3 regions of the Streptomyces sp. NPDC002698 genome follow, and region 3 is predicted to be linked to each of the others. Evidence: predicted binding sites of a transcription regulator. Region 3 holds the regulator's gene; each other region holds the start of a gene.
The links. Region 3 encodes HrcA, which represses chaperone genes, less so after heat shock. Its sites were predicted from a motif close to TTNGCACTCNGNNNNNCNGAGTGCNAA; they were not measured.

Region 1: a site for HrcA is predicted at 2,175-2,201, ahead of groL (chaperonin GroEL). Genes of this name have one in related genera too.
Region 2: a site for HrcA is predicted at 3,039-3,065, ahead of groES (co-chaperone GroES). Genes of this name have one in related genera too.

What each region holds. Positions count from the first base shown of each region.
Region 1 covers NZ_JBIAQM010000005.1:253,505-258,882, reverse strand. The annotation lists gene thrC (threonine synthase) at 1-1,004, shown strand, start outside; gene ACFYW9_RS10215 (MoaD/ThiS family protein) at 1,001-1,276, shown strand; gene ACFYW9_RS10210 (cold-shock protein) at 1,718-1,921, shown strand; gene groL (chaperonin GroEL) at 2,327-3,949, shown strand; gene ACFYW9_RS10200 (NADH:flavin oxidoreductase) at 4,236-5,357, shown strand.
Region 2 covers NZ_JBIAQM010000003.1:219,706-225,083, reverse strand. The annotation lists gene ACFYW9_RS05705 (cell wall-binding repeat-containing protein) at 1-607, shown strand, start outside; gene ACFYW9_RS05700 (methyltransferase domain-containing protein) at 585-1,778, opposite strand; gene ACFYW9_RS05695 (polysaccharide deacetylase family protein) at 2,147-2,899, shown strand; gene groES (co-chaperone GroES) at 3,210-3,518, shown strand; gene groL (chaperonin GroEL) at 3,670-5,295, shown strand.
Region 3 covers NZ_JBIAQM010000013.1:153,183-158,560, reverse strand. The annotation lists gene ACFYW9_RS20475 (SpoIIE family protein phosphatase) at 1-116, shown strand, start outside; gene hemW (radical SAM family heme chaperone HemW) at 267-1,499, shown strand; gene ACFYW9_RS20465 (DUF3097 domain-containing protein) at 1,632-2,438, opposite strand; gene ACFYW9_RS20460 (MBL fold metallo-hydrolase) at 2,564-3,295, opposite strand; gene hrcA (heat-inducible transcriptional repressor HrcA) at 3,474-4,490, shown strand; gene dnaJ (molecular chaperone DnaJ) at 4,491-5,378, shown strand, end outside.

The DNA.
Region 1 (5,378 bases), on a different contig from region 3:
TCGTGCAGGCCGACAACCTGGCCCGTGAGCTCGGTGTCGACGCCGGAAAGCTCTTCGTCAAGGACGACTCGGGCAACCCGACGCACTCCTTCAAGGACCGCGTCGTCGCCCAGGCCATCGAAGCGGCCCGCGTCTTCGGCTTCACCACCCTCTCCTGCTCCTCCACGGGCAACCTCGCCGGCGCCGTGGGCGCCGCGGCGGCCCGCGCCGGCTTCCGTTCCTGCGTGTTCATCCCGCACGACCTGGAGCAGGGCAAGGTCGTCATGGCCGCGGTCTACGGCGGCGAGCTCGTCGGCATCCAGGGCAACTACGACGACGTGAACCGCTTCTGCTCCGAGCTGATCGGCGACCCGGCCGGCGAGGGCTGGGGCTTCGTCAACGTCAACCTGCGGCCCTACTACGCCGAGGGCTCCAAGACCCTGGCGTACGAGATCTGCGAGCAGCTCGGCTGGAGGCTCCCCGACCAGCTCGTGGTGCCGATCGCCTCCGGCTCCCAGCTCACGAAGATCGACAAGGGACTCCAAGAGCTGATCAAGCTCGGGCTCGTCGAGGACAGGCCCTACAAGATCTTCGGCGCCCAGGCCGAGGGCTGCTCCCCGGTCTCCGTCGCCTACAAGGCCGGCCACGACGTCGTACGGCCGCAGAAGCCGGACACCATCGCCAAGTCGCTCGCCATCGGCAACCCGGCGGACGGGCCGTACGTGCTGGACATCGCGCGGCGCACCGGCGGCGCGGTGGAGGACGTGAACGACGAGCAGATCGTCGACGCGATCAAGCTGCTCGCGCGCACCGAGGGCATCTTCGCGGAGACGGCAGGCGGCGTGACCGTCGGCGTCACCCGCAAGCTGATCGAGAACGGTCTCCTCGACCCGACCCTCACCACGGTCGTGCTGAACACCGGCGACGGCCTCAAGACCCTGGACGCGGTGGCCTCGGACACCGGGCTGACCGCGACCATCCGCCCGAACCTCGACTCCTTCCGAGAGGCTGGCCTCGCATCATGAGCGTCAACGTCCGCATCCCCACCATCCTGCGCACCTACACCGGTGGCGCCGCCGAGGTGACGGCCGAGGGCACGACCCTCGCCGAGGTCATCAGTGACCTGGAGAAGAACCACACGGGCATCGCCGCGCGCGTCCTGGACGACCAGGGCAAGCTGCGCCGCTTCGTCAACGTGTACGTCAACGACGACGACGTCCGCTTCGAGCAGGGCCTGGAGACGGCGACTCCGGACGGTGTCGGCGTTTCGATCATTCCGGCCGTCGCCGGAGGCTGATCGTTACCCTCGGTAATGCCGAACACAGCGCGTTCACAGAATTGCCCCCTCCGTGAGACAAACGGAGGGGGCAATTCTATTGGGTTGAACGCGCTAGAGTTGGGGAAGTCGCTTCGCTTTGGATGTTGGTTTCATGCCGGACGCATATGAGTGGGCGTTCGCGGGCCGACAAGAAGTAGCCAAACTCGCTCGCCTTTTTGGGCATTTTATGGCATTTGCGGGGCCCGACTTGCCCCGAATCCTTGCACATTCTCCGCATATCATTGATCGGCCATGCCCAGAATTCTCGTCCGATTGACCTGTTGCAGAGGGCAGTTGGACAGATACATTCAGCCGCGGTCGACGCGTTCCGGCGCACACCCCCAACCGTTGGGGGGTGAGGTCTGACCCGGATCCGCGAAGTGTGGATCTGTGCAAGGGCCAGTAATAGGGGAGTTAGGCATGGCTCAGGGCACCGTCAAGTGGTTCAACGCGGAGAAGGGGTACGGCTTCATCGCGGTCGACGGTGGTGCGGACGTCTTCGTGCACTACAGCGCGATTCAGATGGACGGCTACCGCACCCTTGAAGAGGGTCAGCGAGTGGAGTTCGAAATCTCGCAGGGCCAGAAGGGTCCGCAGGCGGACATGGTCAAACTCGCCGTCTGATCGGGCGCGAACGACCACCGACGCAACTCACGTACGAGGGGCCCGCATCCCATCGGGGATGCGGGCCCCTCGTGCGTCCCCGGCCGCCTTCGGCCGCCCTCCGCTCGTCCTGCGCGCGCCCGCGCGCCCGCGAGCGCCCTCGCGTGGGGGCCGCGCGGGGGCCGCCCTCCGGGGCGCGTGCGGAGGTCGTCCATCGGCCCCGTTTTCGTGAGAGGCGCTTGCACTCGCAGTGGTCGAGTGCTAATCATTGGCGTTAGCACTCTCCCAGTGAGAGTGACAGAACTTGGATCGGGTCAGCGAGGCCCGCGGGCCTGTGGGGCAAGGAACCACAAGGCTCGCAGGCCGTCCGTCGCGGGCGCGGGCACGATCCGGAGCAATCCACCCCGTCCGGGAGGACCACTTCACATGGCCAAGATCATCGCGTTCAACGAGGAGGCACGGCGCGGTCTCGAGCGCGGGATGAACCAGCTCGCTGACGCCGTCAAGGTCACCCTCGGCCCCAAGGGCCGTAACGTCGTCCTCGAGAAGAAGTGGGGCGCCCCCACGATCACCAACGATGGTGTTTCCATCGCCAAGGAGATCGAGCTCGAGGACCCGTACGAGAAGATCGGCGCCGAGCTGGTCAAGGAAGTCGCCAAGAAGACGGACGACGTCGCCGGCGACGGTACGACCACGGCGACCGTGCTGGCCCAGGCGCTCGTGCGCGAGGGTCTGCGCAACGTCGCCGCCGGCGCCAACCCGATGGCCCTCAAGCGCGGTATCGAGAAGGCCGTCGAGGCCGTCTCCGGTGCCCTGCTGGAGCAGGCGAAGGATGTCGAGACCAAGGAGCAGATCGCTTCGACGGCCTCCATCTCCGCCGCCGACACCCAGATCGGCGAGCTCATCGCCGAGGCGATGGACAAGGTCGGCAAGGAAGGCGTCATCACCGTCGAGGAGTCCCAGACCTTCGGTCTGGAGCTGGAGCTCACCGAGGGTATGCGCTTCGACAAGGGCTACATCTCGGCGTACTTCGCCACCGACATGGAGCGTATGGAGGCCGTCCTCGACGACCCGTACATCCTGATCGCGAACTCCAAGATCGCGAACGTGAAGGACCTGCTCCCGCTCCTGGAGAAGGTCATGCAGGGCGGCAAGCCCCTGCTGATCATCGCCGAGGACGTCGAGGGCGAGGCCCTGTCGACCCTGGTCGTCAACAAGATCCGTGGCACCTTCAAGTCCGTCGCCGTCAAGGCTCCGGGCTTCGGTGACCGCCGCAAGGCCATGCTCGGCGACATCGCCATCCTCACGGGCGGCGAGGTCATCTCCGAGGAGGTCGGCCTCAAGCTGGAGAACGCGGGTCTGGACCTGCTGGGCCGCGCCCGCAAGGTCGTCATCACCAAGGACGAGACCACGATCGTCGACGGGTCCGGCTCCGCCGACCAGGTCGCCGGCCGTGTGAACCAGATCCGTGCCGAGATCGAGAACTCGGACTCGGACTACGACCGCGAGAAGCTCCAGGAGCGTCTGGCGAAGCTGGCCGGCGGCGTGGCCGTCATCAAGGCCGGTGCCGCCACCGAGGTCGAGCTCAAGGAGCGCAAGCACCGCATCGAGGACGCCGTTCGCAACGCGAAGGCGGCCGTCGAGGAGGGCATCGTCGCCGGTGGTGGCGTGGCCCTGCTCCAGGCTTCCTCGGTCTTCGAGAAGCTCGAGCTCACGGGTGACGAGGCGACCGGCGCCAACGCCGTGCGTCTGGCCCTGGAGGCCCCGCTCAAGCAGATCGCCGTCAACGGTGGTCTCGAGGGTGGCGTCATCGTCGAGAAGGTGCGCAACCTGCCCGTCGGCCACGGCCTGAACGCCGCGACCGGTGAGTACGTCGACATGATCGCCGAAGGCATCATCGACCCGGCGAAGGTGACGCGCTCTGCCCTGCAGAACGCCGCCTCCATCGCCGCGCTGTTCCTGACCACCGAGGCCGTCATCGCCGACAAGCCGGAGAAGGCCTCCGCGGCCGCTCCGGGCGGCATGCCGGGCGGTGACATGGACTTCTGATCGACCCCGGTCGATCAACCGTCCTGACGTTCCGAGGGCGGCACCCTCCCGCAAGGGGGGTGCCGCCCTCGGGCGTTTCCCGGCCCGCCCCGGACGGCTTCCGGGGCCGGCCCCCGCCCCCGACGTGGCCCGGATCACAGGGGTGGGCGCGGGTGCGGCGGAATGCCCCGCCCGGTGTGGAGGTTGACGCTGACGAGCAGTTGATGCATGTGCACATACCGCACGGAATCTCCTGCTTCGCAGACCGCTCGACGTCATACCGACCACCTCTTCGAGGAGCCCCCACGTGACCACTGACGCCGCGACCCGCGCAGCCGAGATCCTGTCCCGTCCCGTCTCGATCAACGGCCTGACCGTCCCGAACCGGATCGCCATGGCCCCGATGACCCGGATGTTCTCGCCGGGCGGTGTACCGGGGGAGGACGTCGTCGGCTACTACTCCCGCCGCGCCGCCGCGGGCGTCGGCCTGATCGTCACCGAGGGCACCTACGTCGGCCACGACTCGGCCGGACAGAGCGACGCGGTGCCGCGCTTCCACGGCGAGGACCAGCTCGCCGGATGGGCGAAGGTCGCCGACGCCGTGCACGCGGCGGGCGGCACGATCGTCCCGCAGCTCTGGCACATCGGCATGGTCCGCAAGGCGGGCGAGCCGCCCATCGCGGACGCCCCGCCCGTCGGCCCCTCCGGCCTCTACAAGGAGGGCGCCGAGGTCACCGGCAAGAGCATGACCCAGCAGGACCTCGACGACGTCATCGAGGCGTTCGCCAAGGCCGCCGCGGACGCCGAGCGCATCGGCTTCGACGGTGTCGAACTGCACGGAGCCCACGGCTACCTGCTCGACCAGTTCCACTGGGCGGGCACCAACCGGCGCGAGGACGCGTACGGCGGCGACCCGGTGGCCCGCACCAAGTTCTCGGCGGAGATCGTCGCCGCGGTGCGCGCCGCGATCTCGCCCGAGTTCCCCGTCATCTTCCGCTACTCGCAGTGGAAGCAGCAGGCCTACGACGCCCGGCTCGCCGAGACCCCGGAGGAGCTGGAGGCGATCCTCGCCCCGCTCGCCGCGGCCGGCGTCGACTCCTTCCACGCCTCCACCCGCCGCTACTGGGTGCCCGAGTTCGACGGTTCCGACCTCAACCTCGCCGGCTGGACGAAGAAGCTGACGGGCAAGCCCACCATCACCGTCGGCTCGGTCGGCCTGGACGGCGACTTCATCAAGGCCTTCGTGGGCGAGGGCTCCCCGGTCAAGGGCATCGACGACCTTCTCGACCGCATGGAGCGCGACGAGTTCGACCTCGTCGCCGTCGGCCGCGCGCTGCTCCAGGACCCCGAGTGGGCGGCGAAGGTCCTGGCCGGCCGCTTCGAGGACCTGGCCCCGTACGACGCGGCGGCGCTGGGCTCGCTGAGCTGACAGCTTCCCGGTAACGGGGGG
Region 2 (5,378 bases), on a different contig from region 3:
CAACACGCTGACCTCGTCCGTGAAGTCGTACCTCAACGGCCTCGACCCGCGCGACACGTACATGATCCCGGTCGGCGCCTCGGCGAAGTACGCGCTCACGCACACGCCGTTCTCCCACTGGCCGTCGACGTACACCTACTACCCGGTCACGGCGAGCACCAACGCCGGCACCGCGGCCGCCCTCGCGCGGATGTGGTGGAGCGCGCCGGGCAACGCGGCCCTGGCCTCCACCGACAGCTGGCGCGGTGGCACCTCGGCCGCGGCGGCGATGAACGTGTTCGGCCCGCTGCTGTGGACGGACGCCGCCACCCTGACCGCCGAGTCCAAGTCCTACCTGCTCAAGGGCGCCGCGAACATCAACGTCATCGCCGCCTTCGGCGGCACCGGCTCGGTGTCCGCGGCGGCGCTGAACTCCGCGGGCACGGCGATCAGCGCGAGCAGCGGCCAGTGGACGTACAGGCCCTACTACAACGGTGTCGAGCCGATGGCGGGTTCGTCCACCGTCGCCGGGCCGTCCGCGAGCGCCTCGGCGGTGGGGGCGGGCACGGCGCCGCGGCCCGTCACCGGTCCGGACCTCGGTCCGCTCAGCACCCGCCACCAGCAGTAGGCGGCTTGGCGGGTGCCCCCACCAGCATGGTCGGGGCACCCGCCACCCGGGTCAGGAACACCGTCGCGGAGTGCGGGCCCTGCGGCTTCACCTTGCGCCGCAGTTCCTCCGGCTCGACGGCCGACCCGCGCTTCTTCACGGTCAGGACGCCGACCCCCCGCTCCCGCAGCAGTGCCTTCAACTTCTTCACGTTGAAGGGGAGCCGGTCGGTGATCTCGTACGCGGAGGCGTACGGCGTCGGGCGCAGTTCGTCGGCCGTGACGTAGGCGATCGTCTCGTCGACCAGTCCGCCGTCCAGATCCTCGGCCACCTCGGCGACCAGGTGCGCGCGGATGACGGCGCCGTCCGGCTCGTACAGATAGCGTCCGACGGTCCTGACCGCCGGGTCCGGCAGGCCGCGGCCGCGCAGTTCGCGCGGGCCCGGCAGCAGGGTGGCGCGCACCAGGCCCGGCTCCGTGCCGAACCAGAGCACCGCCTCCTTCACGTCCCCGCCGTCCGAGATCCACTCGGCCTCCGCCTCGGCGGGGACCGCCTCGTGCGGGATCCCGGGGGCGATCTTCAGCGCGGCGACCGGAGCGCGCAGGGCCGCCGCGACCGCCCAGGACAGCGGCGGCGAGTACGCCTCGGGGTCGAAGATCCGGCCCCGGCCGCCCCGGCGCGCCGGGTCCACGAAGACGGCGTCGTACGACGCGGTGTCCACCTGCGTCACGTCCGTCTCGCGCACCTCGATCAGGTCCGTGAGCCCCAGCGCGTCGGCGTTCGCGCGGGCGGCGGCGGCCGTCAGCGGGTCGCGGTCGACGGCCAGGACGCGGATTCCGGCGCGGGCCAGCGCGATGGCGTCGCCGCCGATGCCGCAGCACAGGTCGGCGACGGAGCGGACCCCCAGGGCGCGCAATCGCTCGGCGCGGTGCACGGCCACGGTCGTCCGGGTGGACTGCTCGACCCCGTTCGGGGTGAAGAACATCCGTCCGGCGTCCTCGGCGCCGAACTTCGCCGCCGCCCGCTGCCGCAGCCGTGCCTGGCCGAGGGCCGCCGAGACCAGTTCGGCGGGGTGGTCGCGGCGCAGCCGGGTGGCGACGGCCAGTTCCTGTGCCGGTTCGGTGGCGCGGACCTCGTCGAGCAGGGCGCGGCCCTCTGCGGTGAGGAGCGGGGCGAAGGAGACGTCGTTCACCCGGCCATTGTGGGCCAGTCGGTGGACGGTGTGCTTCCGGCGGCGGTGTCGGGGCCCCGCGGGAGTGGTGGGCTGGGAGGATCCGGCTCCATGCGACCCGTACGACAAAATGACAAAACCGGCGCAAACGGGGCTGCTGCGCGCTGGGGAGTCGGCGCGCTCGCTCCCCCCCTCCGCGCTTCCGGCCGCGCCGGGACCGGCTCGGCCTCCGCCCCCCGGACCGGCGGCGCCGCGCCGGCCCGCGCCCCGCGGGCCGCGTTCCGGGCGGGCCCCGTCCGCGCCCTCGCCGCCCGCGCGGACCGGCTGAGCCCGCCCCGGGCCCGGCGCGCCGGCCAGGGGTACGCGGTCGCGCGCCCGGAGGACCACCCGTGAGGGTGCGGGTGCCGGCCGCCGGGCTGCTCGTGGCGGTACTGCTCAGCGGCTGCGCGCAGTCCGTCGACCCCATCGAACGGCTCGGCAAGAAGGCGGCCCAGCGGGTGCACCCGACGGAGCCGGCGTACCGCCGCTGGGGTCTGGCCACCCCGCTCGCCCCCGCGCCGGACGTGCCCGCGCGGACCACCGCGCGTACCGCGGACACCGGACTGCCGCCCGTCGTGAACCAGGTGCGCACCCGCGACAAGGTGGTCTTCCTGACGTACGACGACGGGGCGGAGCGCGATCCGCGGTTCGCCGACATGGTCCGCGAACTGCGCCTGCCGGTCAGCATGTTCCTCACGGACCGGGTCGCCGGCCCCGGGTACGGGCGCTTCGCCCGGCTGCGCGCGGTCGGCGTGAGCGTCCAGAACCACACCCTCGACCACGCCACCCTGCGTGGTCTGCCCTACGCCGGCCAGCGCGCCGAGATCTGCGGACAGCAGGACAAGCTCACGCGGCGCTTCGGCGTCCGGCCCCGGCTGCTGCGGCCCCCGTACGGCCGGTACGACGACACCACCCTGCGCGCCGCCGCCGACTGCGGGGTCGCCGCGATCGTCCTCGGCAGGACGGCCGACGCGCACCCGCTCCGGCCGGGCGACATCCTCTCCGGCCCCGCCGAACCCGATCTCACGGACGCCACGCTCCGCCTGCTCCGCCGGATCCAGCGCGAGGGCTTCACCCTGGCGCGGCTGGAGAACTACCTCTAGAAGGCACCGACCGGAGAGCTGCCCCTTGGGGGGCGACGGGGATGACGGGGGTGACGGGGGGCGACCCGAGAGTTGCCCGCGGGTAAGCGTCCATTCGGTGCGGTCCGGCACGTTCCGGCCCACGCCACGCCGACTGCCTTTGGCACTCCGCTTGACCGAGTGCTAATCACAGTCATAGTCTCAGTTCTGGCACTCCCCCCTGGAGAGTGCCAATAGCGACGGGCAGATCCGGCACCCGCGACGACGGATCCACCTGGTCGCCACCTCAGACAGTTAACCCCGTGAGATCTCCGAAGGGGGAGGTCGGATCGTGACGACCACCAGCTCCAAGGTTGCCATCAAGCCGCTCGAGGACCGCATTGTGGTCCAGCCGCTCGACGCCGAGCAGACCACGGCCTCCGGCCTGGTCATCCCGGACACCGCCAAGGAGAAGCCCCAGGAGGGCGTCGTCCTGGCCGTGGGCCCGGGCCGCATCGAGGACGGCAAGCGTGTCGAGCTCGACGTCGCCGTCGGCGACATCGTTCTCTACAGCAAGTACGGCGGCACCGAGGTGAAGTACAACGGCGAGGAGTACCTCGTCCTCTCGGCTCGCGACGTGCTCGCGATCATCGAGAAGTAATTCACCTGGTAAGGGAGTCCGGGGTCTTCCCCCGGGCAACCCCGCACCAAGCATTGCAGTGAGCTGCGCCCCTGGCACCCGCGACCATTCACAGCCGGGCGTCGGGGGCGCAGTTCGTTCTCACTTTTTCCGAGAGGGCTGAACCGCTCCTATGGCGAAGATCCTGAAGTTCGACGAGGACGCCCGTCGCGCCCTTGAGCGCGGCGTCAACAAGCTTGCCGACACGGTGAAGGTGACGATCGGCCCCAAGGGTCGCAACGTCGTCATCGACAAGAAGTTCGGCGCTCCCACCATCACCAACGACGGCGTGACCATCGCCCGTGAGGTCGAGGTCGAGGACCCGTTCGAGAACCTCGGCGCCCAGCTGGTGAAGGAGGTGGCGACCAAGACCAACGACATCGCGGGTGACGGTACGACCACCGCCACCGTGCTGGCCCAGGCGCTCGTGCGCGAGGGCCTGAAGAACGTCGCCGCGGGTGCCTCCCCGGCGCTGCTGAAGAAGGGCATCGACGCGGCCGTCAAGGCGGTCTCCGACGAGCTCCTCGCCACCGCGCGCCCGATCGACGAGAAGTCCGACATCGCGGCCGTCGCCGGTCTGTCCGCCCAGGACCCGCAGGTCGGCGAGCTCATCGCCGAGGCGATGGACAAGGTCGGCAAGGACGGTGTCATCACCGTCGAGGAGTCCAACACCTTCGGCCTGGAACTCGACTTCACCGAGGGCATGGCCTTCGACAAGGGCTACCTGTCCCCGTACATGGTGTCCGACCAGGAGCGTATGGAGGCCGTCCTCGACGACCCGTACATCCTCATCCACCAGGGCAAGATCAGCTCCATCCAGGACCTGCTGCCGCTGCTGGAGAAGGTCATCCAGTCGAACGCCTCCAAGCCGCTGCTGATCATCGCCGAGGACGTCGAGGGCGAGGCCCTGTCGACCCTGGTCGTGAACAAGATCCGCGGCACGTTCAACGCCGTCGCCGTGAAGGCCCCCGGCTTCGGTGACCGCCGCAAGGCCATGCTCGGCGACATCGCCACCCTCACCGGTGGTCAGGTCATCGCCGAAGAGGTCGGCCTCAAGCTCGACCAGGTCGGCCTGGACGTGCTCGGCAGCGCCCGCCGCGTGACCGTCACCAAGGACGACACCACGATCGTCGACGGTGCCGGCAGCAGCGACGAGGTCGCCGGCCGCGTCAACCAGATCAAGGCCGAGATCGAGAACACCGACTCCGACTGGGACCGCGAGAAGCTCCAGGAGCGCCTCGCGAAGCTGGCCGGCGGCGTGTGCGTGATCAAGGTCGGCGCCGCCACCGAGGTGGAGCTCAAGGAGAAGAAGCACCGTCTGGAGGACGCCATCTCCGCGACCCGCGCCGCGGTCGAGGAGGGCATCGTCTCCGGTGGTGGCTCCGCGCTCGTCCACGCCGTCAAGGTCCTCGAGGGCAACCTCGGCAAGACCGGCGACGAGGCCACGGGTGTCGCGGTCGTCCGCCGCGCCGCCGTCGAGCCGCTGCGCTGGATCGCCGAGAACTCCGGCCTCGAGGGTTACGTCATCACCTCGAAGGTCGCCGAGCTCGACAAGGGCCAGGGCTTCAACGCCGCCACCGGCGAGTACGGCGACCTGGTCAAGGCCGGCGTCATCGACCCGGTCAAGGTCACCCGTTCCGCCCTGGAGAACGCCGCCTCCATCGCCTCCCTGCTCCTGACGACCGAGACCCTGGTCGTCGAGAAGCCGGCCGAGGAAGAGGCCGACGCCGGCCACGGCGGCCACGGGCACTCCCACTGACGCACAGCGGGAACTCCCTGAGGACGGGGCCGATGCCCCCCGAGGGACGCCGTTCGTCGAACAGCGCTTGACCACTTCGCCCC
Region 3 (5,378 bases):
GCTGCACCGGCCTGAACGCCGAGATGATCGCGGAACGGATCCGCGGGCTGGTGCACGCGTTCGGCAGCCGCCCACCGGAGGACGACATGGCCCTGCTGGTGTTGCAGGCCGACTAGCGGGCCCGCCGCGGCCCCGGGGACTCCGGACCCCGTCAGGCGCGTGCGGTGGCCCGCCCTCGCCCCGGCGGGGCACGTCCCCCGCCCCGCCCGGCACGCCCCCGCCCGCGCCGGACACGTCCACCCCGGCCGTGCTGGACAATGGAACGCATGCCTTCCGCACTTCCCGACGGTGAGCCCGTCCCCGACGACGGGGCGCTGCCCGCGCACGCCCTGGACGGGGCGGCCGAGCGGCCCCTCGGGTTCTACCTCCACGTGCCGTACTGCGCGACCCGCTGCGGCTACTGCGACTTCAACACCTACACGGCGACCGAGCTGCGGGGCAGCGGGGGCGTGCTCGCCTCCCGCGACAACTACGCGGACACCCTGACCGACGAGGTCCGCCTCGCCCGCAAGGTCCTCGGCGACGACCCCCGCCCGGTCCGCACGGTCTTCGTCGGAGGCGGTACGCCCACGCTGCTGGCCGCCGACGATCTCGTACGGATGCTGGGCGCGATCCGGGACGAGTTCGGGCTCGCGGACGACGCCGAGATCACGACGGAGGCGAACCCCGAGTCCGTGGACCCGGAGTACCTCGCGACCCTGCGCGCCGGCGGCTTCAACCGGATCTCCTTCGGCATGCAGAGCGCCCGGCAGCACGTCCTGAAGGTGCTCGACCGCACGCACACCCCGGGCCGCCCCGAGGCCTGCGTCGCCGAGGCCCGCGCGGCCGGCTTCGCACATGTGAACCTTGACCTGATCTACGGCACACCGGGGGAGTCGGACGACGACTGGCGGGCGTCGCTCGAAGCGGCCCTCGGCGCCGGTCCCGACCACATCTCCGCGTACGCGCTCATCGTCGAGGAGGGCACCCAGCTCGCGCGCCGGATCCGCCGCGGCGAGGTCCCCATGACGGACGACGACGTGCACGCGGACCGCTATCTCATCGCGGACGAGGTGATGTCGGCGGCGGGCTTCGACTGGTACGAGGTGTCGAACTGGGCCACCTCCGAGGCCGGCCGCTGCCTGCACAACGAGCTGTACTGGCGCGGCGCCGACTGGTGGGGAGCGGGCCCCGGCGCGCACAGCCACGTCGGCGGCGTTCGCTGGTGGAACGTGAAACATCCGGGGGCGTACGCGGCGGCACTCGCCGAGGGCCGCTCCCCGGGCGCCGGGCGTGAACTCCTGTCCGACGAGGACCGCCGGGTCGAGCGGATCCTCCTCGAACTGCGGCTGCGCGAGGGCTGCCCGCTCTCGCTGCTCCGCCCCGACGGGCTCGCAGCCTCCCGCCGCGCCCTGTCCGAGGGACTCCTCGAAGCCGGTCCGTACGACGCCGGCCGCGCCGTCCTCACCCTGCGCGGCCGCCTTCTCGCGGACGCCGTCGTCCGGGACCTGGTGGACTGAACAGCGGGGACCCGGACTCGAAGGGCACCGTCGCCGGACACCCGGACACCCGGACACCCGGACACCCGGACACCCGGACACCCGGACACCCGGGTGACCGTCACCGACCCCGGGTGACCGGCCGCCGGTCCGTTATTCCGGCGCCGTGACGAAGTCGATCAGTTCCTCCACGCGGCCCAGGAGCGCCGGTTCCAGGTCCTTGTAGGAGTGGACCCGGGACAGGATGTGCTGCCAGGCCGCGCCGGTGTTCTCCGGCCAGCCCAGGGCCCGGCACACGCCCGTCTTCCAGTCCTGGCCGCGCGGGACCCTGGGCCAGCCCGGAATGCCCACGGAGGACGGCTTCACGGCCTCCCAGACGTCGATGTACGGGTGGCCGAGCACCAGCGCGTGCTCGCTCGTGACCGCCTCGGCGATCCGGGACTCCTTCGAACCCGGGACCAGGTGGTCCACGAGGACGCCGAGCCGGGCGTCCGGGCCCGGGGCGAACGCGTCGACGACCGCCGGGAGGTCGTCGACGCCCTCCAGGTACTCCACGACGACGCCCTCGACGCGCAGGTCGTCGCCCCACACCCGCTCGACCAGTTCGGCGTCGTGGCGGCCCTCGACGTAGATGCGCCCGGCGCGCGCGACCCGGGCGCGGGCGCCGGGTACCGCCACCGAGCCGGAGGCCGTACGGCCGGGGCGTACGGGAGCCGCGGCCGCCGGGCGGACCAGGGTCACCACCTTGCCCTCCAGGAGGAAGCCGCTCGGTTCCAGCGGGAACACCCGGTGCTTGCCGAAGCGGTCCTCCAGGGTCACGGTGCCCGCCTCGCAGCGGATCACCGCGCCGCAGAAGCCGGTGCCGGGCTCCTCGACGACCAGACCCGGGTCCGCCGGGACCTCGGGCACGGACCGGGGCTTCTTCCACGGCGGGGTCAGATCCGGAGAGTACTGGCGCATTCGGATGACGATAGGAGAAGCCCGGCGCCGCTCACCACGACACGCCGGAACCCGCCGTGCCGGACCCCCCGTGCCGGACCCGCTCAGCCGGAACCCGTCGTACCGGACCCCCGTGCCGGACCCGCTCAGCCGGAACCCGTCGTGCCGAAACGTGTCGCCAAGGCGTCCCGTTGGGCTCGTACGAACGCGGCGTCCACGACCGCACCGTGCCCGGGGACGTACAGCGCGTCCTCGCCGCCCAGTCCGAGCAGCCGGTCGAGAGCCGCGGGCCAGCGCGACGGTACGGCGTCGGGGCCCGCCTGCGGCTCGCCCGACTCCTCGACCAGGTCGCCGCAGAACACCACCGCCGGGTCGCCGGGCACGACGGCCACGAGGTCGTGGGCGGTGTGGCCCTCGCCCGTCCGCGCCAGCCGGACCTCGACGCCGCCGCCGAGATCCACGTCCAGGCCGTTCCGGACGAAGCCGCGGGGGCGTACGAGGGTGTCGGCCGCCTCCTCCGCCGCCCTCGGGTCGAGACCGTTGCGCACCGCGTCCGCGCACAGCTCGTCACGGCCCTTCCCGTACGCCTCGGACGAACCGTCCGCGACGAGGATCCGCGCGCCCGCGAACGCCGCGGCGCCGAACACGTGGTCGAAATGCGGGTGGGTGAGCGCGATATGAGTCACACGCCCGCCGGTGATGGCACGCGCATCGGCGCACAGCGCGGCGCCCTCCGCGAGGCTCGACCCGGCGTCGATCATCAGCGCCGCGCCCTCGCCGACGACGAGCCCGGCCGTGCAGTCCCAGCCGGGAAGCCGCCGTCGCCCCACCCGGGGCACCAGCCTTTCCCACCCGAGCTCTTCCCAAGTCAGCCTCATGCGGCGACGCTAACGGTGACCGGGTGCCGTGCACGACATCGCAGGCCCGCCCTTGCCCGGGGCGTGCCTCACCGCCGTACACTGAGCTGGGGAACGTTGGCACTCGCGTGCGCTGAGTGCCAGACGAAAGCCACGAAGGCCACGAAGACCACCGAGTCGACTCCTGGAGGTGTGCGCGATGCTCAGCGAACGCAGGCTCGAGGTGCTGCGCGCCATCGTCCAGGACTACGTGGGCACCGAGGAGCCGGTCGGCTCCAAGGCGCTCACCGAGCGGCACCGCCTCGGCGTCTCGCCCGCGACCGTCCGCAACGACATGGCGGTCCTGGAGGACGAGGGGTACATCGCCCAGCCGCACACCAGTGCCGGGCGCATCCCCACGGACAAGGGCTACCGCCTCTTCGTCGACAAGCTCGCCGGCGTCAAGCCGATGACCGCGCCCGAGCGTCGCGCCATCCAGAACTTCCTGGACGGTGCCGTCGACCTGGACGACGTCGTCGGCCGGACCGTGCGGCTGCTCGCGCAGCTCACCCGGCAGGTCGCCGTCGTGCAGTACCCCTCGCTGACCCGCTCGACCGTGCGCCATGTGGAGCTGCTGTCCATGGCTCCCGCACGGGTGATGCTCGTGCTGATCACGGACACCGGCCGGGTCGAGCAGCGCATGATCAACTGTCCGGCGCCGTTCGGTGAGACGTCGCTGGCGGACCTGCGCGCCCGGCTCAACAGCCGGGTCGCGGGGCGTCCCTTCGCGGACGTCCCGCAGCTCGTCCAGGACCTCCCGGACGCCTTCGAGGCGGAGGACCGGGGTACGGTCTCGACGGTGCTCTCCACACTGCTGGAGACACTCGTCGAGGAGACCGAGGAGCGGCTGATGATCGGCGGTACCGCCAATCTCACGCGATTCGGACATGACTTCCCTCTCACCATCCGGCCGGTGCTCGAAGCGCTGGAGGAGCAGGTAGTGCTCCTCAAGTTGCTTGGAGAGGCCGGGGATTCGAGCATGACCGTGCGAATCGGGCATGAGAACGCGTACGAGGGACTCAACTCCACGTCCGTGGTCTCGGTCGGCTACGGTTCGGGCGGCGAGGCAGTAGCCAAACTCGGCGTGGTCGGCCCGACCCGCATGGATTACCCGGGAACGATGGGAGCGGTACGAGCGGTGGCACGGTACGTCGGACAGATCCTGGCGGAGTCGTAAGTGGCCACGGACTACTACGCCGTACTCGGCGTGCGCCGCGACGCGTCCCAGGACGAGATCAAGAAGGCGTTCCGGAGGCTCGCTCGCGAGCTGCATCCGGACGTCAATCCCGATCCGAAGACGCAGGAGCGGTTCAAAGAGATCAACGCCGCGTACGAGGTGTTGTCGGACCCGCAGAAGAAGCAGGTCTACGACCTCGGCGGTGACCCGCTGTCCCAGCAGGGCGGCGGCGCGGGCGCCGGCGGCTTCGGCGCGGGCGGCTTCGGGAACTTCTCGGACATCATGGACGCGTTCTTCGGCACGGCGTCGCAGCGCGGACCGCGCTCGCGCACCCGCCGGGGCCAGGACGCCATGATCCGGCTGGAGATCGAGCTCGACGAGGCGGCCTTCGGCACCACGAAGGACATCCAGGTCGACACGGCCGTCGTCTGCGGCACCTGCAACGGTGAAGGTGCCGCGCCCGGCACCGCCGCGCAGACCTGTGACATGTGCCGCGGCCGCGGCGAGGTGTCCCAGGTGACGCGGTCCTTCCTCGGCCAGGTCATGACCTCGCGGCCGTGTCCACAGTGCCAGGGCTTCGGCACCGTCGTCCCGACCCCGTGCCACGAGTGCGCGGGCGACGGCCGGGTCCGTTCCCGCCGCACCCTCACGGTCAAGATCCCGGCGGGTGTGGACAACGGCACCCGGATCCAGCTCGCGGGCGAGGGCGAGGTCGGCCCCGGCGGCGGCCCCGCCGGCGACCTGTACGTCGAGATCCACGAGCTGCCGCACTCGACCTTCCAGCGGCGCGGTGACGACCTGCACTGCACGGTCACCCTCCCGATGACCGCGGCGGCCCTCGGCACCAAGGTGCCGCTGGAGACCCTCGACGGCATGGAGGAGGTCGAC